DNA from 4 places in the Eubacterium limosum genome. Region 1 is predicted to be linked to each of the others. Evidence: riboswitches for the same ligand, from Rfam matches in the RefSeq annotation. Region 1 holds a riboswitch; each other region holds the start of a gene.

What was found. A riboswitch is a leader RNA that binds a small molecule or an ion and turns the genes downstream of it on or off. The one in region 1 is predicted to bind cyclic di-GMP.
Region 2: another riboswitch for cyclic di-GMP. It lies ahead of B2M23_RS05840 (pilin); the one in region 1 lies ahead of B2M23_RS12825 (sensor domain-containing protein).
Region 3: another riboswitch for cyclic di-GMP. It lies ahead of B2M23_RS03015 (helix-turn-helix domain-containing protein); the one in region 1 lies ahead of B2M23_RS12825 (sensor domain-containing protein).
Region 4: another riboswitch for cyclic di-GMP. It lies ahead of B2M23_RS20135 (fibronectin type III domain-containing protein); the one in region 1 lies ahead of B2M23_RS12825 (sensor domain-containing protein).

Annotation. Positions count from the first base shown of each region.
Region 1 is NZ_CP019962.1:2,721,806-2,727,281, forward strand. Features, by position in the region: gene B2M23_RS12800 (ABC-F family ATP-binding cassette domain-containing protein) at 1-271, opposite strand, end outside; gene B2M23_RS12805 (DUF1538 domain-containing protein) at 439-1,131, shown strand; gene B2M23_RS12810 (DUF1538 domain-containing protein) at 1,128-1,892, shown strand; gene B2M23_RS12815 (P-II family nitrogen regulator) at 1,960-2,310, shown strand; gene B2M23_RS12820 (redox-sensing transcriptional repressor Rex) at 2,470-3,114, shown strand; cyclic di-GMP riboswitch class I at 3,212-3,299, shown strand; gene B2M23_RS12825 (sensor domain-containing protein) at 3,324-5,447, shown strand.
Region 2 is NZ_CP019962.1:1,266,558-1,272,033, forward strand. Features, by position in the region: gene B2M23_RS05835 (O-antigen ligase family protein) at 1-1,223, shown strand, start outside; cyclic di-GMP riboswitch class I at 1,489-1,582, shown strand; gene B2M23_RS05840 (pilin) at 1,763-2,263, shown strand; gene B2M23_RS05845 (pilus assembly FimT family protein) at 2,659-3,189, shown strand; gene B2M23_RS05850 (type IV pilin protein) at 3,253-3,708, shown strand; gene B2M23_RS05855 (prepilin peptidase) at 3,747-4,520, shown strand; gene B2M23_RS05860 (type II secretion system F family protein) at 4,581-5,476, shown strand, end outside.
Region 3 is NZ_CP019962.1:656,370-661,845, reverse strand. Features, by position in the region: gene metG (methionine--tRNA ligase) at 1-927, shown strand, start outside; gene B2M23_RS03020 (LTA synthase family protein) at 1,179-3,182, shown strand; gene B2M23_RS03015 (helix-turn-helix domain-containing protein) at 3,223-3,555, opposite strand; cyclic di-GMP riboswitch class I at 3,645-3,732, opposite strand; gene B2M23_RS03010 (helix-turn-helix domain-containing protein) at 3,824-4,159, opposite strand; gene trxA (thioredoxin) at 4,376-4,699, opposite strand; gene B2M23_RS03000 (aminotransferase class I/II-fold pyridoxal phosphate-dependent enzyme) at 4,797-5,476, shown strand, end outside.
Region 4 is NZ_CP019962.1:4,282,136-4,287,611, forward strand. Features, by position in the region: gene B2M23_RS20135 (fibronectin type III domain-containing protein) at 1-3,392, opposite strand, end outside; cyclic di-GMP riboswitch class I at 3,523-3,610, opposite strand; gene phoU (phosphate signaling complex protein PhoU) at 3,760-4,437, opposite strand; gene pstB (phosphate ABC transporter ATP-binding protein PstB) at 4,452-5,213, opposite strand; gene pstA (phosphate ABC transporter permease PstA) at 5,225-5,476, opposite strand, start outside.

The DNA of each region.
Region 1 (5,476 bases):
CAAAGACAGAGAGGAAGAGGGCGTCCAGCGTGGTGTCCGCAGAAAAATCGGCCTCCTGAGCCAGATAACCGATGGTCAGATTGGATTTTTTACTGATGACGCCGCTGTCGGGGGTAAGCTGGCCGGCCAGTAGCCTGAGAAAGGTGGACTTGCCTGATCCGTTGCGCCCCACCAGGCCGATCATTTCCTTTTCCTGTATGGAGAGGCTCAGCTGGTTAAAAATTTCATTGATGCCGTAACTAAAACTAAGATTTTCAATATTTATAAGCATAAGGTTTTCTGCCTGTTCTTTCCATAGTATTCCTTATATATGATACCAAAAAAGAGGGGGTGTGTCGACTGCGGACAGAGGCAGGGAAAAGAAATTTGCAAAATGATGAATATTTTGCATCTAAGTGGGTATAAAAAGAATGTATTCCAAAACGAGGAGGAGGTTTGATGAAAAAACTGCTTAATAGCTTTAAAGAAGTCCTTGTATCAATTTTGCCGATGACGGTTCTGATTATGATCATCAGTGGTATTTGGGCGCCCTTTACGCCTGAAATGCTTGTGTCCTTTATCGGCGGTGCCATCATGATGATGATCGGCATGGCGCTTTTTTTGTTTGGTGCGGACATCTCCATGATGGAGGTCGGCGAGCGTGTGGGAAACTTTTTGGTCTCCCGGAGAAGCTTAAAAATATTGATTGTTGCGGGCTTTTTCGTGGGCATGTTTGTGACCATTGCCGAGCCGGATGTACAGGTATTGGCCGGTCAGGTGGCCGCGGTCTCGGATGGAACGATTAATCGGACGCTGCTCATTGCTGTGGTCGGCGTTGGGGTCGGTATTTTTCTGGTCATCGCTCTGCTGCGGTTTGTTTTCCAGATGAAGCTGTACCATATCCTGATTATCGGATATATCGCTGTTTTTGCCCTGTCCTTTTTTACCAACCCTGAGATGGCGCCGGTAGCCTTTGATTCCGGCGGCGTCACCACTGGTCCCATTACAGTACCCTTTATACTGAGTCTGGGCAGCGGGATTACCAGCGGCGTAAGAACCAGCAGGGAAGGAACAGACAGCTTTGGGATGGTTGCGCTGTCCTCGCTCGGACCGGTGCTGGCCGTCATGATTTTGGGGGTGATCTTCAGATGAACCTGATCTATAATTTATTTCACGGCATGCCGGAGGTGGCATGGGAGGTTTTTCTGGCTATCCTGCCCATAATTTTGATTTTCCTGTTTTTAAACGCCATTGCACTACGGCTGCGGGCACCTATCATCAAGCGGATTATGGGTGGCTTTGTGGTGACCTATCTGGGGCTGGTGCTGTTTCTCCAGGGTGTAAATATTGCCTTTGTGCCCGCAGGTGAGTTTCTAGGAACAGCGCTCGCAGAGCTTGAGTACAGCTGGATTCTCATTCCGCTGGGCTTTGCCATCGGCTTTCTGGTCGCCTTTGCCGAGCCGGCCGTCCAGGTTATGGTAAAGCAGGTTGAGGAAATGACTAGCGGCGCCATCAAGGCGCGGGTTATGCTGCTGGCGATCTCACTGGGGGTAGCGTTAGCGGTTATGACAGCCATGATCCGGCTGCTGGTCGGTATCTCCCTCTGGTGGATTCTGATTCCCGGCTATATACTGGCCTTTATTCTCGGCCGTTTTGTGGAACCAAATTTTTTAGCCATGGCCTTTGATAACGGCGGTGTGGCCACTGGCCCGATGTGCTCGACCTTTATCCTGTCCCTTTCGGTGGCTGTGGCGGGCGCGACTCCCGGCCGCAATCCGCTGCTGGACGGCTTTGGCGTTGTGGCACTGATCGCTCTTGCACCGATCCTGACAACCCTGCTTCTGGGCTTCTTTTATAAGCAGAAGGAGGCATACAGGAAAAGACAGTGCGAAAAGCAATCCCGTGATTCTTAACCGGTATTGACAGAAGATTTTAATCATATATAATATGTAGATTACTTAGCGAATGATGGAGGAAAAAATGGAAGACAGAAATAAAATTAAGACCGAACTGATTGTGGTGATTGTGGAAAAGGATATGTCCGGCGAGGTCATTGACGCTGCTAAACAGGGCGGCGCTGACGGAGCGACTGTCATGTACGGCCGCGGGTCTGGCATCCATGAGAACGCGCGGTTTTTCGGCATCACCATTGAACCGGAAAAGGAGATTGTTCTGATTCTGGTGGATGCGTCCATAAGGAACGCGGTACTCTGCTCGATCCAGCGGAAAATCGAAATCGACAAGCCGGGTATGGGCATCGCCTTTGTGCTGGATGTATCCAAGGTGATCGGCAGCCCGCATCTTAACCTGATGTCGGACATCGCAGATTAATTGCTTTTAAAGATACCCCAAAGGCGCTTATTTGCTCGATTTCTGAAGGATTCAAAAAACTTTGACACTTTTTTGATTAATTCGGTCATAAAAATTGACGTTTTTTTAACAACTTGATATAATAAAAAGGATAAGTACGACGCAGGAGGGGAGTGCAGAATGCAAACTTTTTCAAAAAGGGTATCGATGACAGTTGTTAAGCGTCTGCCCAAGTATTACCAGTATTTAACCGATTTACAGGATCAACATATTGAAAAAATCTCGTCTAAGGAGCTGGCGGCAATGATGGGGCTGACCGCCTCGCAGATCCGGCAGGATCTGAATTCCTTTGGCGCTTACGGACAGCAGGGCTATGGTTATAAGGTAAAAGAGCTGAAGGAGGCCATTCGCAAAATTCTTGGGCTTGATCTCCAGTATAACTGCATTATTATCGGTTCTGGGAACCTGGGCCACGCCATTGTCAATTACGAGCGTTTTAAAGAAGAAGGCATCCATTTCAAAGCCATGTTTGATGTGGACCCGGACCAGATCGGCAAGAAGGTCGGCAATGTGACAGTCTACCATATGGATGATCTCGACGCTTTTGTCGCACACCATAAAATTGATATCTGTATCTTGAGTGTGCCGCAGAAAGTCGGGCAGGAAACCACGGACCGTGTCGTAGAGCTGGGCATCAAGGCGATTCTGAACTTTGTTCCTCTGGATCTGACAGTGCCTGATGACGTGGTGGTAGAGAGTGTGAATATCACCGACAGCCTCTTTACGCTGACCTATCTGATTAACGAAGATGACGATGATGAATAAATGTATACAGCAGGCGTGAAGCCTGCTTTTTTTGTAAAAAATAGGAGTTGTATTTCAAAAAAAACTATTATATAATAGAAGACAGTTATAAATATAATTGATATCAGGGCAAATCTGTTGAAAGATAGAGACGCAAAGCTAAAGGGCCTAAACAAACATAAATTGTAGGGCAGCCAGCTGCAGTTGAACCCCACAATAGGAGCTGTAAAATGGCAGAAAAAAAGATGAATGAAACCATTGAAAAGAATATTTACGATGTAGCTTTGCGCAATATTTACGATGAGCTTTATGAATTGAATGTTACAAGGAACCGTTATCGCATTATCTACCATGTGGAGAATAAATATGTGACGCCGCCGGAAGAAGGTATTCTGGCAGATGCCGTTGCCGATGTGTCAGCGCACATGATCCACCCGGAGGATTCGAAACGGTTTTTGGAATTTTTTGACCTTGATAAAATACACGTAGCCTTGGAATCTGGAAAGGGCAGCGTTATCGGTGAGTTCCGCAAACTATGGGTGGACGGGAGCTTTCACTGGGCTTCACTGACCGTTTTTCCGGCGGTCGATTATGGCGGGGAGGATGAGATCCTGCTCTGCTTTATCATGGATATCGACTATAAAAAACAGATGGAAGCCGTTGAAAAGGAAAACGAGAGCCTCCAGAAAAAACAGATAGACGACGAGCGCTACCGTCTGGTCATTGAGCAGACCAATACCCTGGTGTTTGAGTGGATCATTGAGACGGATCAGCGTTACTATGCGCCTGAATTTTCAGAAATATTCATGGGCAGCTATGACGGCCGGGATATCAAGGAAATCTGGCTTAACGACGAAGTGGTCCATCCCAAGGATATTGAAGTGCTAAAGCAGAAAATGAATATGGAAGCCATCAGTAACGGCCAGGTGGAAATGGAGATACGCCTGTGCAATAAGAAAGGGCGGTACATCTGGTGTAAGATTGTCTTTAATGTACTTTATAATGAGGATGGCAGCATCAAGCGGGTGATCGGCACCCTGAACAATATCGACGAATCCAAGCGGGCTCACGAAACCCTGAAATACCGAGCAGAGTTTGATCGGCTGACTGGTATTTATAATATCAATACCTTTTATGCGCAGGCCGAAAGACTGGTCAAGGATTATCCAGACCAAAAATTTGCTGTGGTGCGGCTGGATGTCAACCGCTTTAAATTTATTAACGATCTGCACGGGCGTGAGGAGGGCAATCGACTGCTCAGGTTTATGGCAACGGTTATTTCGGCCAATATGGGGCCTTTGGATGCCTTTGGGCGGATGAACAGCGATGTGTTCTGCCTTTGCATGTCTTATGCTTCAGGCAATCCTCTGCTCGAGCGCATAAAGAAGATCCTGAAAGAGATCAACCAGTTTTCTGAGAGCTACCAGGTCATGCCCTCCTGCGGAATCTGCATTGTGAAAGACCGTGATACCCAGATGAGTATCCTCTGCGACTGGGCAAACCTGGCCCAGAAAACCATCAAGGGAAGCCAGATCAAGCAATGGGCCTTTTATGATAAAAAGCTGAGAGCCAAACAGCTTGAGGAGCAGCGAATCGAAAATGAAATGGATGAGGCGCTTAATAAACGCCAGTTCAAAGTATTCCTCCAGCCGAAGCATAATGTGCAGAACGGCGCGGTGATCGGCGCTGAGGCGCTGGTGCGGTGGGACCATCCCGAGAGGGGGTTCCTGACACCATGCCGCTTCATCCCGCTTTTTGAACGCAACGGTTTTATCATCAAGCTGGACGAATATGTCTGGGAAGAGACCTGCCGGATCGTCAAATCCTGGCTGGACAGGGGAATGGAAGCAGTTCCGGTGTCGGTTAATGTGTCCAGAGTGCAGGTGTATAACCCGAATTTTTATAAAAAGCTGCTGCATATTATCCGCCGCTACGATATTCCCAAGGAGCTTCTGGAGGTCGAACTGACCGAGAGCAGCTTTGTGGAGAACACTGTAGACCTGTACCGTGGCATGGAGCGGCTGAGAGAGGAAGGAATTTCCTTTTCAATGGATGACTTTGGATCAGGCTATTCCTCACTCAATATGCTTAAAAATGTACCGGTCAACACCATTAAGCTGGATCGTGAATTCTTTAACGAGAGTGTGGCGACCCAGAAGGGCAAGACCATCATTGAGCATACCATCGGCATGATTAATGATCTGAAACTTCAGGTCATTGCCGAGGGTGTAGAGACGGGAGACCAGGTGGGTTTCCTGAATGATTGCGGGTGTTTGGCAGCTCAGGGCTATTATTATTCCAGACCCATGCCGGTAGAAGAGTTTGAAGAACGATTTTTAAAAGAGAACATCTAAAAAAGAGCTGTGTAGTGCAGCTCTTTTTT
Region 2 (5,476 bases), 1.5 Mb from region 1:
CAGTGCCGCTGATCATTGTGCCGCCCTTTGGGGATACCCTGTATATGCCCAAGCTGATGACTATCGAGGTGCTGGTGTTTGGGCTGCTGCTCTTGTATGTGCGACCCATTACCGAGTATTTTACCGGGAAGCCGAAAATTCCTTTGCCCGTGAAGCTGGTGCTTTTGTACCTTTTGTGTATTACCGTTACCCTGCCCTTTTCGACAGATGTGATGCTGTCGCTCAAGGGGCGGTCCTTCCGGCTGGAGAGCTACTCCGCCATTTTGTTTTATGGTCTTTTAATGATGTTGGGCGCTTTTTTCTATACCTTTAAGCCCTGGCATGTACGCCTTTACGCAGCGGGGGTATCCTGCGTGGCGGTTTATGGCATCTTTCAGAAATTTGGTTTGGACTTTCAGCCACAGGACCCTCTGATGTACGGCGGGCCAGGCGCCTCCTACGCCACCATTGGCAACCCGAATTTTCTGGGCTCTTTTCTGACACTGGCGCTGCCAATTCTTGTCTATGCTTTTATCAGAGGATCGAAGGCTTATCTGCTGCCCTGCGGACTAGTATATTTCTGCCTGTTGTGCACCAATACAAGGGGGGCGTGGATCGGCAGCTTTCTGGGGTTTGCCCTGTTGGGGGTGTTTTTGCTGAGAGAGCAGGAGAATCGGCGCCGTTTCGCAGTGGTGAGCGGTGTGTTTGCCTTTTTAACCCTTGTTTTTCTGTTGGTGAACAGCGGCTTTGGCGCGCGATTTTTCAGCGTTTTTGCAGATCTGTCCAGAATGCTCAAAGGCGATGACTGGGAAAAGGGCGGCTCCTACCGGCTTTTTATCTGGTCAAAAACTCTGGAACTCATCCGAATGCGCCCGCTGACCGGTTTTGGCATTGAAACCCTGGGGCAGGTCATGGGCCAGTATTTTGAAAACGATATTGTACAGGTAACGGGTCACCATCTGGTCATCGACCGGGCCCACAACGAATACCTGCACATTGCTGTGAGCAGCGGCGTCCCCGCGGTTCTCAGCTACCTGGCCTTTGAAAGCGCGACATTGTATCAGGGCTTCAAAAACTGGCGTTATTCGCCCCTGCTTGTGCCCCTTGTCTGCAGCATCGCCGCCTACATGGCCGCCGCCTGCTTTAATATTTCCGTGGTAAGCGTGGCTCCGGTCTTCTGGATATTCTGTGGAATCGCAGTGCGTTTGAGTGGTGAAATTCAATCAAATTTGAATATGATTTAAGGAAATAAAAATTGAAAATAATTTGAAAAAGATTTAGTATTTTACCCAAATAGTGCTGTTTTTACCATCGCTTTAATGCTGGTGGTAAATGAAATGGCATTTATAATAACTTATAGCTATAAGAGAAGCGAAAAAAGCAAATTTGTATGGTTTTGAAAGTGTGCATACATGTATTAATGATGAATAACAGGATACTTTTAGAATATTTAAAAGTAACTGGTTTTTATAGTTCTTGACAAATGCCAGAATCAGTTGTAGAATAGAATTGTTCAAAAGGCAAAGCGGTGCGAAAGCCCGTGGCGCAAAACTACAGGGTCTACGTCGGGAGCTCCAGCCTGATATGACAGCCAGATGCCAAAAACGGTAGATGGCCGAAAACCCCTGTATGGTTTCCGGCTATTTTTATTTTTTGAGTAGCCTTTAACAAAAAGGTACGCTGGGGCAGTCAATCACTCTGTTTATAATCGTCATGGCGCGGACGGTTAAAATAAAGGTTTATATTTAAAGGTAAACAAGAGAACATAAAAGGAGAGATGTAAATGATTCAGATGATTAATAAGCTGAAGAAAAACCAGAAGGGTTTTACTTTGGTAGAATTGATTGTAGTATTGGTTATTTTGGCGATTTTAGCAGCGTTCACGATTCCGGCGATGTTGGGGTTTGTGAATGATGCGAAGAAGAAAGCTTCTTTGGCTGAAGGACGTGAGGTTTATGTGGCGTCTCAATCCGCTGCATCAGAGATCACAGCCAAATCATCTACAGGAAAAGTAGCAACAGAAGATGCAGGAGCTGTGGAAACTAAAGCAGAAGAGTTGATCAATAATGATATTCCTGAAAATGGAAATATAACGGTTACTGTAAGTGATAGCAAACCTGAGGGTTTTGATGCGAAGATTGATAATGGCAACACTTCCAAAGTATGGGTAACAACAGCTGGACAAGTTTCTGGAGTGCGTTACACGGATGCAGCTGCCAAGTACTTAGTTAAAATTGATAAAACTACTTCTGGTAACAGTGCTGATGTTGTAGATAATAAGTAATAAATTAAAGATGTAGAGTTATAAAGCATAATGCATAGGCCGAGTCTGCAGCGCCGCAGCCGGCCTTTTTCCCCATTTTTCCAGGCGCTTTTTTTATTGCCCAAAGAAAAAACAAAACTATAGTTGACAGTTGATAGTGGATAGTGGATAGTTTTGGAACATTTGCCGCGCAAATTTGATTTAGATCAAAATCGCTGTGTGATTTGGTACATGAATGATTCACTGTCTATTATCAACTATCAACTCATTTAAAATTGGTTTAAATGCTTTTCTGCCTTAAAAACAGGATTTTATTGCTTTTTAGCAGAGAGGCCATTGTGTTTTCGGGATTTCGGGACAGGCTTTCTCTGCAGAAAGCCTGTCCGGGATCCGTTTTGAGGATAGAGGAAAACAAAATGATTAATCTTAAACAGCGTCTGAAAGCCAGCGCAAGGTCTGAACAGGGCTTTACGCTGGTTGAACTGATCGTGGTGCTCGTAATTTTGGCCATCTTAGCAGCCTTTACCATTCCCGCTATGCTGGGGTTTGTGGAGAATGCTAAAGAAAAAGCGGCCCTTGCTGAAGCAAGGGAGGTATATGTTGCTACACAAGCTGGAATAACAGAATTTTTTAAAAATCATGCTAAAGTAGAAGATGGTAATTTCATTGAAATTACTGAAAATATAATGAAGTTTTTGGATAGTGATTTAAAAAACAAAGAAGAATTTGAATGGGGAACCTCCTTTTTTTCAATGCCTAATCAGCAGAATATGATGGATGATATAATTATAGGTAAGAAGATAAGATTATATGTTTTTATGGGGGAAAAAGGAACAGAGGAGGAAACAAAGGTGGTAAAGATACAATATAAAGATTACACTGGAAATTATATTACGACGATTACCCCCGGCGGCTCCGCCGAAGTCACAAAAATAGAAAAAGCTTAAAATTTGTATCCCAAAAACCCGAAAAGTTAATCAATTCTCCATTGAAAAAAAAGAGGTGCCTCTATGACCCTTTGCCGCAAACTTAAAATTCTCATCAAATCCCCCTCCGGCTTCACCATGATGGAACTCATCGCTGTCACTGTCGTCATTGCCCTGCTGGCAGTGATCATCATTCCGGGGTACCTCCACTTTATTGACGACGCCAAAAAGGATGCGGTGGTGGCTGAGGCGAGGACCATCTATCTGGCGGCCCAGATACGGGCGACGGAGTTTAAATCCGCCGAGACAGCGGAAAACCCTTACCGCATTCCGGATGCCAATGATCTGCGGGATCTGGTGGGGCCGGATAACGTCTATGAGGGGGTTACAAAGCTGACCATTGTGGACGACAACCGTGACGGCACCATTGATAAAATTGAGATGATTAAAAATAACATCAATGTTATAATTGAACCAGGAAAAAATGTGATTGTCGATGGAAAGGTGAGAACTGTTTATTCCAAGGATGATCAAAAGTAAAATGTATGAATTCACACATAAGTCCTGGAGGTTTCGCTTTGTATGATTCTTTATCTTTGATATATTTTGTGCTGTATGCCTTTGTCTTTATCTTTGGCTGTATGATTGGCAGTTTTTTAAACGTGGTGGTCTACCGGGTGCCCATTGGCATTTCAATCGCCAAGGGCCGGTCTTTTTGCCCGAACTGCGGCAAGCCCATCGCGTTTTATGATAATATCCCGCTGCTCAGCTATCTGTGGCTGCGGGGAAAATGCCGGAAATGCGGGGCGAAGATCGCGCCGCGGTATTTCTTTACCGAGCTGTGCGGTGGGCTGCTGGCCCTGCTCATGGCCTGGCATTATGATTTTGGCCTTCAGGCGGTGGTTGGGTTTGCGGTAGCGGCCATTTTACTGGCAGTTACCCTTATAGATTTTGACACCATGACCATCCCCAATGGCCTGGTGATCGCCTTGATAATACCTGCGGCGGCCAGCTATTTTGTGTTTCTGGAACCCGGCCTTATTTCCCGGGTAATTGGTGTGTTTGTCATATCGGTGCCCATGCTGGTATTATCCCTGGTTATTCCCGGCGGCTTTGGCGGCGGGGATGTCAAGCTCATGGCAGTCGCAGGATTTCTCCTCGGCTGGCCCTGTACCCTGCTGGCGACCTTTATCGGCCTGGTGCTGGGCGGCATTGTAGGCGTCATCAAGCTTATCCGCAAGAGTGGGGAAAAGCATATGGCCTTTGGCCCATACCTCTCGGCGGGGATTTTGGTATCCATGCTGTGGGGAATGCAGATCATCTTTTGGTATTTGGATTTTTTTGGACTTTAATGAGAGGGCAGACACCCTGGACTTCAACCTTATGAAGCGGCTGGAAGGAGCGATGAGACTTTGCCAAAGTTTAAGTATAAAGCAAAAAACATGAACTCAAAAATAGTAAATGGAATGGCGGACGCCATTGACGAGAGCACGCTGCGTAAGGCTCTGCGGGAAAAGGATGAATTTCTGCTGGAGTGCCGTGAAGTGGACGCTGAGAAGAAAGCCTACAAGATGAAAAACATGGAGCTTTCGGATTTCTCGAGGGAGATTGAGAACATGCTGGCCTCGGGGATTACGGTCATCCGCGCGCTTTCCATTATGATGGAGCGTAACATCAAGCCCAATGTGGCGAAGGTGTACAAAGCCCTTTACCGTGAGGTACAGCAGGGGATCACCCTGTCGGAGGCCATGGAAAACAGCCGCGGCTCCTTTCCGCAGCTCATCATCAACATGTTCCGGGCGGGCGAGTCCAGCGGCCAGATGGCCGAGACAGCGCACAAGATGGCGCTGTACTATGAGAAGGAGCACCGCCTCCACACCAAAATAAGAAACGCCATGATCTACCCGATCCTGCTCTTAGTGGCAACGGTCGTGGTGGTGATCGGGCTGTTTACTTTTATCCTGCCCCAGTTCTTTGATTTGTTTGAGGGGATGGACGCAGCACTGCCAGCGATTACGGTCATGGTGATCGGGATTTCCAACTTCATGACCACCAACTGGTACTGGCTGCTCATTGCGGTGGCCTTGTGTATTGTGGCTTTCCGGGCGCTTCTCGGGACACCGTCCTTCAGGCTGCGCTTTGACAGGATGAAGGTCCATCTGCCCTGGGCAGGCAAGCTTATTAAAATTATATACACCGCGCGTTTTGCCAGGACGCTGAGTTCGCTGTATTCCAGCGGTCTTTCCATGATCAACGCCATGGACATCAGCGCGAGCATTGTGGGCAATAAGTATATCGAGGGACAGTT
Region 3 (5,476 bases), 2.1 Mb from region 1:
GAAGATCTGCTGGTCAGCCACATCAATTCTGATCTGGCCAATGACCTGGGTAATCTCCTGAGCCGGACTGTGGCCATGACCGTGAAATACTTCGATGGTGTGATTCCGGCTGAGCGTGAAAGCGGTGATTTTGACGCCGATCTCATTGCTCTGGCAGAGGAAACCCCAGGCATTGTGGAAGATTATATGAATAAGCTGGATTTCAGCCGCGCGCTGGAAGCGATCTGGAAGCTGGTTTCCCGTACCAATAAATACATTGATGAGACACAGCCATGGGTTTTGATCAAAGATCCTGAAAAGAAAGCCCGTCTGGCAATGGTGATGTATAACCTGACAGAGTCGCTCAGAATAATTTCTGTACTCGTAAGCTCTGCAATGCCCGATACCGGCGTTAAGATTGCCGATGAACTCAAGGTACCGGACGAACTCAGGACCTGGGAAAGTATCCAGTCCTTTGGAAAATACCCGGACGGCATCCAGGTAGAGCGCTGTGAACCGATCTTTCCGAGAATTGAAGTGAAGAAGGAAAAACCAGAGCAGAAGCAGCAGCCTAAAAAGGAAAAACAGGCCAAGAAGGAAGAAAAAACCGAGGTGCCGGAAGGTTTGATCACCATCGATGATTTTGCCAAGGTTGAGATGAAAGTCGCAGAGGTCATCTCCTGTGAACAGCACCCTGACGCAGACCGCCTTCTGGTGTTCCAACTGGATCTGGGAACAGAAAAGCGACAGATTATCTCCGGAATCGCTAAATACTATAAGCCTGAAGACCTCGTGGGCAAAAAGGTCATTGTCTGCACAAATCTGAAGCCGGTTATGCTGCGGGGACTGGAATCCAACGGGATGATTCTTTCCGCTGTTAAGGGGAAAAAGCTGAGTATTCTGACCGTTGACGGCGATGTGATTCCAGCCGGCGGCAAGGTAAGCTAAAAGGATAAAACTTAATTTGTATTGAAAATAACACAAAACCGCCTGTTTAATGATATAATATGATATAAGGGTCAAAAGAGCATGTGTTTCACGTTCGCGTGAAAAAACAGGGCTTTTGGACTCGCCAAACATGAGAAAGCAGCCGTTTTTTGCAGAAAAATGAGCGGATTTCGAATGTTTTTCGGATTTCGGGAGTGTGAAACACGGAGAAATCCGAAGGTATTATCATCTTCAGAGAACAGGAGGTTTTTTTGGATTCTGTAATCAATTTAACAACGAGTAAAAAAAGAATATTGGCAGCGCTGGCGACAGTGGCAGTGCTGAGCCTGAGTCTGGCGCTTTGTTACCAGATGATGGGATTTGATGAACGTTACCTGAACACAGCGGGGCTGTGCATTTTTATGATCGGCCTGGCGATCTTTTCAAATATAGAGTGCAGGGAGCGTGCAGCAGCTCTGTGGAATATGCTGCTGCTTGTCCTGATCTCTGCCTTTTCTTATACCATCTTCCAGATCTTTCAGGAAGCGCCCTTTGATACAGAGGGAATTCGTTTATTTTTAAACCTGGCCTGCTGTATGGCAGTCTATGTTTTTTTATATATTTTAACAGGACGGATGAGAGCATCCTTGATGGGTGGGGGAGTTCTTCTGTATATTTTTGGATTGGCAGGCTACTTTGTCCGTCTGTTCAGAGGAGATACGCTGCTCTATACGGATCTGTTTTCAGCGAAGACAGGACTTCAGGTCGCTTCGGCCTACCATTTTGAGCTCAGCGGCACGATTCTGCTTGCAACGCTGGTTCTGGCGGCACTGCTGCTTTGGGCCTTTAAAGCAAACAGACGCGTTCGGGATAAATATAAAAGCCGTAAGCTGCGCCTGATGGCCTTTGCAGCCCTGACCATCACCTTTGGGTTATTTTTTGAGACCAATGTGGAGCGGTATTACTATGCCTGGGACATGCCGGTTAACGGCTACCCTTATACCTTTACGGTCAATGCTAAGCTCTCACATGTCAGGGAGCCGGAAGGATATGATCTGGCCTTTCTGGGCGAGAGTATCAAAAACGTGCAGCAGCCCATGACTACAGGGGCTGTCGGCCGGGGCGGAACAACGGAAAAAGCCGCTGTTGGTCCCGGGATGAAAAACAGTCATAAGCCTAATATTATTGCCATTATGAATGAGTCCTTCAGTGACCTGCGGGCCGTGGGGGATTTTTCAACCAATATTGACTACATGCCCTTCATTGACAGCCTGCAGGAAAATACCATTAAAGGGAATCTCTATGTGTCAGTTTTCGGCGGAGGCACCTGTGACTCCGAATACGCTTTTCTGACAGGGAACACCACGGCTTATCTGCCAGAAAATGCGAGGCCCTATCAGCTTTATATCAAGGGTCCGGCCCCCGGACTCACGTCAACACTGAACTATGAAGGCTACAGCAGCTACGCCATCCATCCTGGAGAGCGGAACGCCTGGAACCGTGACAAGGTTTATCCGAATTTTGGCTTTCAGCAGTTTTTCTCAGAAGAAGAATTTTTGGAATCTCAGACGCTCAGAGAAAAATGGGTCAGCGATGCGGCCACTTATGACAAGGTCATCGAGCTTTATGAAAACAAAGGCGACAATCCTCTTTTTGTCTTTGATGTGACCATCCAGAACCATGCTGGCTACCAGCTGAATGCCGATGATCTGGAGCCCGTGCTTCTGGAGGGGATGGAGGGAAGCTATCCTGAAACCGAGCAGTACTTATCGCTGATGCGCAGCTCCGACGCGGCGTTCAAAAATCTGATCGACTATTTCAGCGGTCAGGATGAGCCCACACTGGTGGTCATGTTTGGCGATCATCAGGCGTATATTGAGCAGGCTTTTTATGAAGAACTCATGCAGAAGCCCCTGGACCAGTGGAGCCTGGAGGAACTGCAGAGGCGTTACGTTACGCCCTTTGTCATCTGGGCAAACTATGACATCCCAGAAGCTCAGGTGGATAAGCTGAGTGTAAACTACCTTTCCAGCCTGCTGCTTGCGCAGGCGGGTATCCAGGGCACACCCTACAACAATTATTTAATGAAGCTGTCCGAAACCCTGCCGGTCATCAATAAAGTAGGGGTCATTGACAATGAGGGGCAGTACTTCAGAAGGGGCGATCCAACTATCCATGACCGTGAGGTCCTGGAATACCAGCAGATACTCTACAATAACATGCTGGATACGGCGAGGCGGCGAAACGATTTGTTTTACCCGGCTTCAGACTTTTAACTAAAAAAATCCCCGGATCATTTGATCCGGGGATTTTTATTTATTTTTTCAATTTAAAGCCGTCAGTCATCACCTTGATGACATCGCACACGATTTTGGACTGCTCGTCATCAAGCCCTTCCATTGCAGTGGACAGAAAGTGAATCCGGCTGGTAAAGGACTCGACGGGGAAATCGGTAAGAAGTGCGCTGACAGGAACCTCCAGTGCTTCGGAAATGGTGATGAGCGTTTCAAGTTTGGGCAGATGGGTGCCGCGTTCCAGCATGCTCAGATAATTCGGTGTAATATGAACACGTTCCGCGAGCTGGTATTGCGTCAGTTTTTTATCAAGACGGGCTTCACGAATATGCCTGCCAATAACTTTATTATCCATTGTGATTAACTCCTCTGCGTGAGATTGGGGCAATAAAAAGACCCCGGCATAAACCAAGGCAGGGAGATTGCATTCAGTAAGTTTAATACCCGAGCAACCGGCTGTCGTTTCATCTGGAGATGAATTAGACCCTTGGCTTTGCGTCACTACCTTTCAATAGTTTTGCCCTATTTCAAAATGATTCGGATGTATATTATTTACTATAACTCACAATGCGAATGAAGTCAATATTCAATTATAGTTTTGTTCAAGAATTTAAACAAATAATTTAGTCATTTGTTGTTTTGAAATGGTCGCACATTAGCTTGACCATATCCTGAACTAATGCAAGCTGTTCGTCCGTTAGATTGTCAGACGGAATACAGAAAGAGGGATACAAATCTTTCCAAGACTCCGTTTGATCCTCCATCAGAAGGTCGTCGGCGGAAACGGACAAGACATTGGCAAGATTGATAAAGGTTTCCAGCCGGGGCAGTTGCGCGCCCCTTTCAATGATACTGAGATAAGTGGGGGTGATACCGGCCTTTTTAGCCAGCTGGTTTTGTGTAAGATGGGCGTCTTTTCGAAACTGGCGAAGCCGCTGCCCGAGGTATTTACTGTTCATCTGGAGTTCCTCCCGAGTGTTTGACAGATAGGATTGAAAATAAGGAAGCTATAAACAATTTTCATAGTAACATATTTTCAAAAAAGGTTCAAGGATTTTCGAAATAATAGTTATAAAAATGGAATAAAAAGAGAAACGTCTTGTATTGTAAGAGAAAATATAATAAAAAGTAGTTCGATAAAAAAAGACCATGCCCGGAGCACAGTCTGAAAAAACTTATAAATTTTTTAGGGTATCAATGTATTCCTGCTTGTCGCGGCTTCCTACGAAACGTTCGACTTCACTGCCGTCCTTTAAGAATACACAAGTCGGGATGCTCATGACATGAAACTGTCTGGCCAGATCGGTGTTTTCATCCACGTTCAGCTTACAGATCTTAGCGGTTGCAGGGACTTCGCCGGCGATTTCTTCGATGATCGGAAGAAGAGCCTTGCAGGGACCACACCATTCAGCCCAAAAATCGACCATAACAGGGCCTTCCGTATAGTTTAGCACTTCCGCTTCAAAGTTAGTCATATCGACAGAGATGATATTTGCCATCTTTTTCACTCCTTGAATTTTTTTACAGTGATTATCATATCAATAATCTATCTAAAAATAAAGGGGAAAAATCCAGATTTTATGATAAAATAAATCCATGAAAAAACGACTTTTATATACAAGATTACAAGAACTGAGTGACAGAGGGGCTTTGCGGTTCCATATGCCGGGGCACAAGGGAAAAATTTGCTTTGATAATGAGAACTGGGCAACCCTGGATACAACAGAAGTGCCTGGGGCGGATAATCTGCACGATCCCTCCGATATTCTTTTAAGGGTTCAGGAAAAGCTGGCAGAAGCTTATGGATCAGAGGAGGCCTGTATTCTGGTGGGTGGCAGCACAGCCGGCATACAGAGTGCTGTTATGGGCGTTTGCAGGGAAGGCGACAGCCTTCTGGTGCCGCTGAACTGCCACCGTTCTGTTTATGCGGGGTTGGCATTGGGCAGGGTAAAGGGCATTTATTTTGAACCGGAATACGATACTCGGCTGGGCTTTGGAAAATGCATTACCCCGGAGCAGGTAGAAAAAAAACTGACAGAGCATCCAGAGGTAAAGGGGATGATCCTGGTCAATCCCACCTATTACGGCACTGTCAGTGATGTGGCCGCCATTGCGGAGCTGCTTCACAAAAGGGGAAAGGTGCTGATCGTGGACGAGGCTCACGGAGCACATCTGAAATTTTGTGCTGCACTGCCGCCGGACGCGGTAACCTGCGGGGCAGATATTGTTATCCAGAGCACGCACAAACTTTTGGGCGCTTTTACCCAGAGCTCCCT
Region 4 (5,476 bases), 1.6 Mb from region 1:
CCGGTAAACATACGGGTATACCGGATATTAATTCTGGAACCAGGCCATTTATCTTTTGCATCCTCCGCATCTCTGGACAGTCCTTTTGAATTATAGGTGATGTCCATCAGCTGTTCCATGGCCAGGCTATTCTGATAAAGCTGTTCAATCTGTTCGCTTTCGCTGCCGTTAAGGGCTTCGAGCACAGCTGTCGCCGGCACAGAAAGCAGCATCTGGTTTGTCATAATATCTGTACTGTTGTAAATGCTGGATTTTTTATCCCATTGATATTTCGATTCTTCACCGGCATACATGTCCGGCACTTTGGCGACAAAATCTTTCAGTTCTTTAATATAGGACTGGATCGCTGCTTTTGAGTCATTTTCATCTGTAATTCCCGTTAAATTCAAGTACGGGATCTTTGTTGCTCCCGCCACTCTTACCTTGATATCCTTACCGGATGGGCTGGCGTTTGGATAACGGATATACAGGGCTCCGCCGCGTTCACTATCTTCGCCGCCAATCTGCTCAAGGGTAATTTCATTCTTCCCTTTCTTTAAATTAACGGTCTTGCTCCAGCCTGTTTTGACGTCAGGATGGTATTGAGTATAGACAAGCTGCGGGAGGACACTCCCTTCTGTTCCCACATAAACATTGATGGTATCGCCTGCTTTTGCGGCCAGGCCCAGCGGCTGAAAATCATTCAGCGCCATGGCAAAGCCCAGATTGCCATTTTTGGCGTTTGATACATTCTGGTCCACAAGAACCGTATCATCAATATTGGTTTCACTCAGAATCGCTTTTGCCAGCGTGAGCTCTGAAAGGATGGAATCCTTATCCGGATGGAACTCTCCGCTCACAGCATCTGGAGTATTGGCGCGCTCAATAAGCTTATCCACAACCTCCATGGTTACACTGTCCCTCAGTTCCACATGTAAATCATCCACGAACAGAGCGTTTGTTTCATCTGCCAGACTGTCATAGGCGTAGAATTTTATTTCCGAAATGCGGCAGCGCGCATTCGGAGCGCCTGGCCAGTAGAGCGCCGGATTCATCTGAATTTTTACAGGTTTAATCTTTTCATTGATGCGGATACGGTAGTATTCTTTTCCATTGGTGCTCTTTTTCGCCTGAACCACAAAATCTTTTCCGATGTTCAGGTCGTGTGCCTGCCCGGCCTCATCCCACCAGCGGATTTTCATGTATGCGTTATAAGTACTTGGCTCACCTTCGCCGCGCACCAGCACTATATCATTCATTTCATAGGACTGGTCAAATTCTACGACCGGCGCCTGAAGCTTGCCTGACCAGCCGCCGGCATCCCAGCCCCCATAGTTCCAATACGAGGAATAGTCATTGTCCACAATATCAAATTTATCATAGGCCTGTTCATAATCACTTTCCTTTAAATAGGGATAAGTGACGTCCTTAATATGGGCAGTGGGCTGGTTAATCTCACCGGCACGGTTGATCAGCTTATAATTTGAGGTAACCGGCGGCTCGATGGATTCTGTGGCGCAGGTATATACAGATGATTTTGCCCCTTCGCCAATGGCGTTATAGCCGGTCAGATAAACCTCATATTCAGCCTGATCCTTAAGGTTTTCAATCACATAGCTGGTGTTTTCTAAACCCCCAACCTTGGTGTATTCACCGTTTCCCTTTTCACGGTAGTAGACATTATATCCGGTAGAATTTTTTTGTTTTTCCCAGTTAACTGTAATCTGGCGGTATCCGCCTTTTAGCGTGATCCCCTCTGGCTGCTCAGGCACTGAGGTTGGCAGCGGTATTCCTATTACGGGCGCGCTAAAGCCGCTTTCCCAGTTTCCGCCCTCTGATCGGTTAACAGACTGAACCGAAATTTTATACTCCACAAAGTTGGTCAGATCACTGATCGTCAGGGAAGTTCCATCCACAGGCGTCAGTACAGTCTCTGCCTTACCGCTTTTGGGGTCCGTATAACTCATTTTGACCTCATAGCCTGTTACATTACTCTGTGCTTCCCAGCTGACACTCAGGCTTTCATTGCCAGAGGCTACCTGAACGTTTGTCGGGATGCTCGTCACCTGCTCGACAATCTTATCCTTGGTATTATTCAAGAATTCAACCTTTGAAATTTCCGCCAAATTACTGCTCGCCTTATTGGTTTCTTTTACAATGATCGTAACCTTTTTAATCGCGACCTGCCCTTTCAGGTCAACAACAATGGTTGACGGGGAGGCTTCATCGGTTAAAAAGAGATAATCCGCCTTGTCCTGAAGGTCAAACTTATAGCTATGTATCTCTTCAAATTCATCGGTCACCTCAATGGTTCCCCTCTTTGGCGCATTTTCAAGCCCCAGTTCACTTGGGGCAATGCGAAGCTCTGTCGCTACGACTGGCTCCTTCATTACAAGCGGAATTAACAGAGGCGTATCCTCTGAAATGCTGCTTCCATCCTCCCTGGCAAACTGAACCATGCCTGCCTGATCGGAGGCTGTGCTGAAAAGCTGGGCAATATCGCCGCTTTTTATCGTCACAGGATCCGTTTTATCTTTTTCGAAAGTCACGTTGCCGGGATCTACAATCGGGGAGGTGTCACTGATCTGTACTTTTCCTGAGTCATGGGACACACCCATATTTTCCTGTAAATAGACCAGATCGACAATATCCACGGTTCCATCTCCATTCAGGTCACAGTCTGCTTCAGAAGAACCAAGGCTTTTCATGACCGCATCGTAATCGGCATCGTCAATGCTGCCGTTTTGGTCGACATCGCCTGTTAAAATTGAACCGCCCATAAATTCGACACGCTTGGAGCTGCCCTGGAGGCTTACCTGCGCCTGGGCTGGTACCATCCCCTTGTCAGAGACTGTGACGGTGTAGTCGCCAATTGGCAGGCTGTAAAAATTGACATTGGCAAAATAAATCTTCGCATCGGGCTCCTGCTCATTGCAAAGAACGTTGCTGCTGTCCACTCCATTGGAATCTCTGTCAAAAAGCAGTGTCTTATACTGGATGCTCCTGCTGCCAAAATCCGTTGTGGCTTTTTCACTGATGACATCCTTTAAAGGAATTTCCTTGGACGTACCGTCGCTGGCTGCCAGAGTCAGGACTGCTGTTTCTGACAGCTTTGTCTTCGGCTGGTTAAAGTGGATTTCCACCTCGATATTTCCCACCAGGTCAGCAGACGCTCCTGCATAGATGACACCTGCCTCTTTATTTTCCGGCTGAGGCTCAGGAGACTCAACCGCCTCAGAAGATGGCTTCTCCGCACTTTCCGCTGTCTCACCCTCTTCCTGATTTTCTGTCACGGTATCATTCTCTGTCATTTGGGCAGCAGGCTCCTGTCCTGATTCTTCCGCCAGAATAGATACCGGAAAGCTCGCAAACAGCATAACAACTGACATAAAACAAGCTAACCATTTTTTCATGTTCTTTTCCTTTCCTTCTCTTATATAAGTACTCCCAGTCTTTTACCGCTTATCTCATTACGCTCGTATGAACAAAAAACGGCTGCGAAAGGGCGCAGCCGTGCGGTGTCCACCGATGATGATGGATTTCCGTAGCAGCTGGCTGCCATTACCGTTTACCGGCTTCAGGCCCTTTAGTTTTGCGTCTCTGCCTTTCAACAGATTTGCCCTTTTTACGTTTTAAAAACGTTATTAAATTAAAATCACTATAGACTATGTCTCATTATAACAGGCACGATTCTCCGCGTCAAGAATCATTGATTATTTTGCATTAAAAAGAAAAAGACCAGAGTAAAAAGCTACTCTGGTCAAAAATAAAAGCTAGAACTTACTCGTCTTCAGGAATTGTGTTTAAATCATTAAAATCCATATAATTTCCGGTCACAATAAAATATACTGTTTCAAAAATATTGGTGGCATGATCGCCGATTCTCTCCAGATGACTCCCAATAAAGGAAAAACTCATGGCCTGAAGAGCCATCTCCGGATTTTTGTTGATTTCTGCAATACAGTCACTGTGCAGGGTATTGTTCAAACGGTCAATTTCATCCTCATACCGGATCACATCGTCCATTTTGCTGATATCCTCATCAATATAAGCCTCTATACACATTTTCAGCTGGTCTTCCACCATCTTTGCCATCTGCGGAATATTATCAAGTTTTTTATAGTATTCCTCTTTGCGCAGACAGATCACTTTTTGGCAGATATTAACCGCTAAATCCGCGATTCTCTCAAGATTTGTAATAATCTTATAGGTTGAAGAAAGCCTTCTCAAATCCCCTGCGACCGGCTGCTGTCTTGCAATAACCTCACTGACAATCTGTTGAAGCTGAATTTCCTTTAAATCCACGATATCATCACGGCTGATAACACTTCTGGCCAGTTTTACATTCTGTTCTTCCAGCGCTGTAATTGAATCGGACAGCATCCGTTCTGCCTGAGAAGACATCAGCAGAATTTCATTCTTAATGGTTTTTAATTCTTCATTATAAACTTCTCTCATTATTCGCTCCTTTATCAACCAAATCGTCCGGTAATGTAATCTTCAGTACGTTTATCTTCCGGATTCATAAAAATGGTGTTGGTTTCATTATACTCGATGATTTCTCCCATAAGGAAAAACGCAGTCCTGTCTGAGATTCTGGCCGCCTGCTGCATGGAGTGTGTTACGATAATAATGGTATAATCCTTTTTAAGCTCCTCCATCAGGTCTTCAATTTTTGAAGTGGCAATAGGGTCAAGGGCAGAGGTTGGTTCATCCATCAGAATAACCTCTGGCTGCATGGCAATGGTTCGGGCAATGCAGAGACGCTGCTGCTGCCCGCCGGAAAGGCCAAGTGCCGACTTGCCCAGACGGTCGCTGACCTCATCCCACAGCGCAGCGCTCACCAGGCTGTCATGGACAATTTTATCAAGTTTCTTCTTATCTTTCAAGCCCTGGCATTTTGGACCATAGGCGATATTGTCATAAATACTCATCGGGAATGGGTTAGGCTTCTGAAAAACCATGCCCACCTTTGTTCTGAGCTGGATAACATCCGTATCTTTTTCATAAATATTTTTGCCGTCAAAATTCAGCGTCCCCTCAATACGGACAGAGTCGATTAAATCATTCATACGGTTCAGGCAGCGTAAAAATGTGGATTTACCACAGCCGGAGGGACCGATAAAAGCAGTTACTTCATTCTCATAAATATCAATATTGATTTTCTTCAGGGCCTGAAAATCGCCGTAATATAAATCCAGATCCTTCACATCAAATTTTTTCTTCTTATCCATTTTAACCTCGTCTATTTCTTATGGGCAACATCCAGCTTGTCTGCTGCCAGCCTCGATAAAATATTCAATACAATAACGATCAATACAATGACAATGCCAATGGCACAGGCCAGCTCAATGTTTCCCTCTTCCTTAGCCACATAGTAAGCCTGAACCGTCAGTGTGCTTCCCGGTGAAAACAACGTTCCTGGAATCTGCGCAACGGTCCCCGCCGTCAGCAGCAGCGCTGCCGATTCGCCGATTACCCGGCCAATACTCAGGAG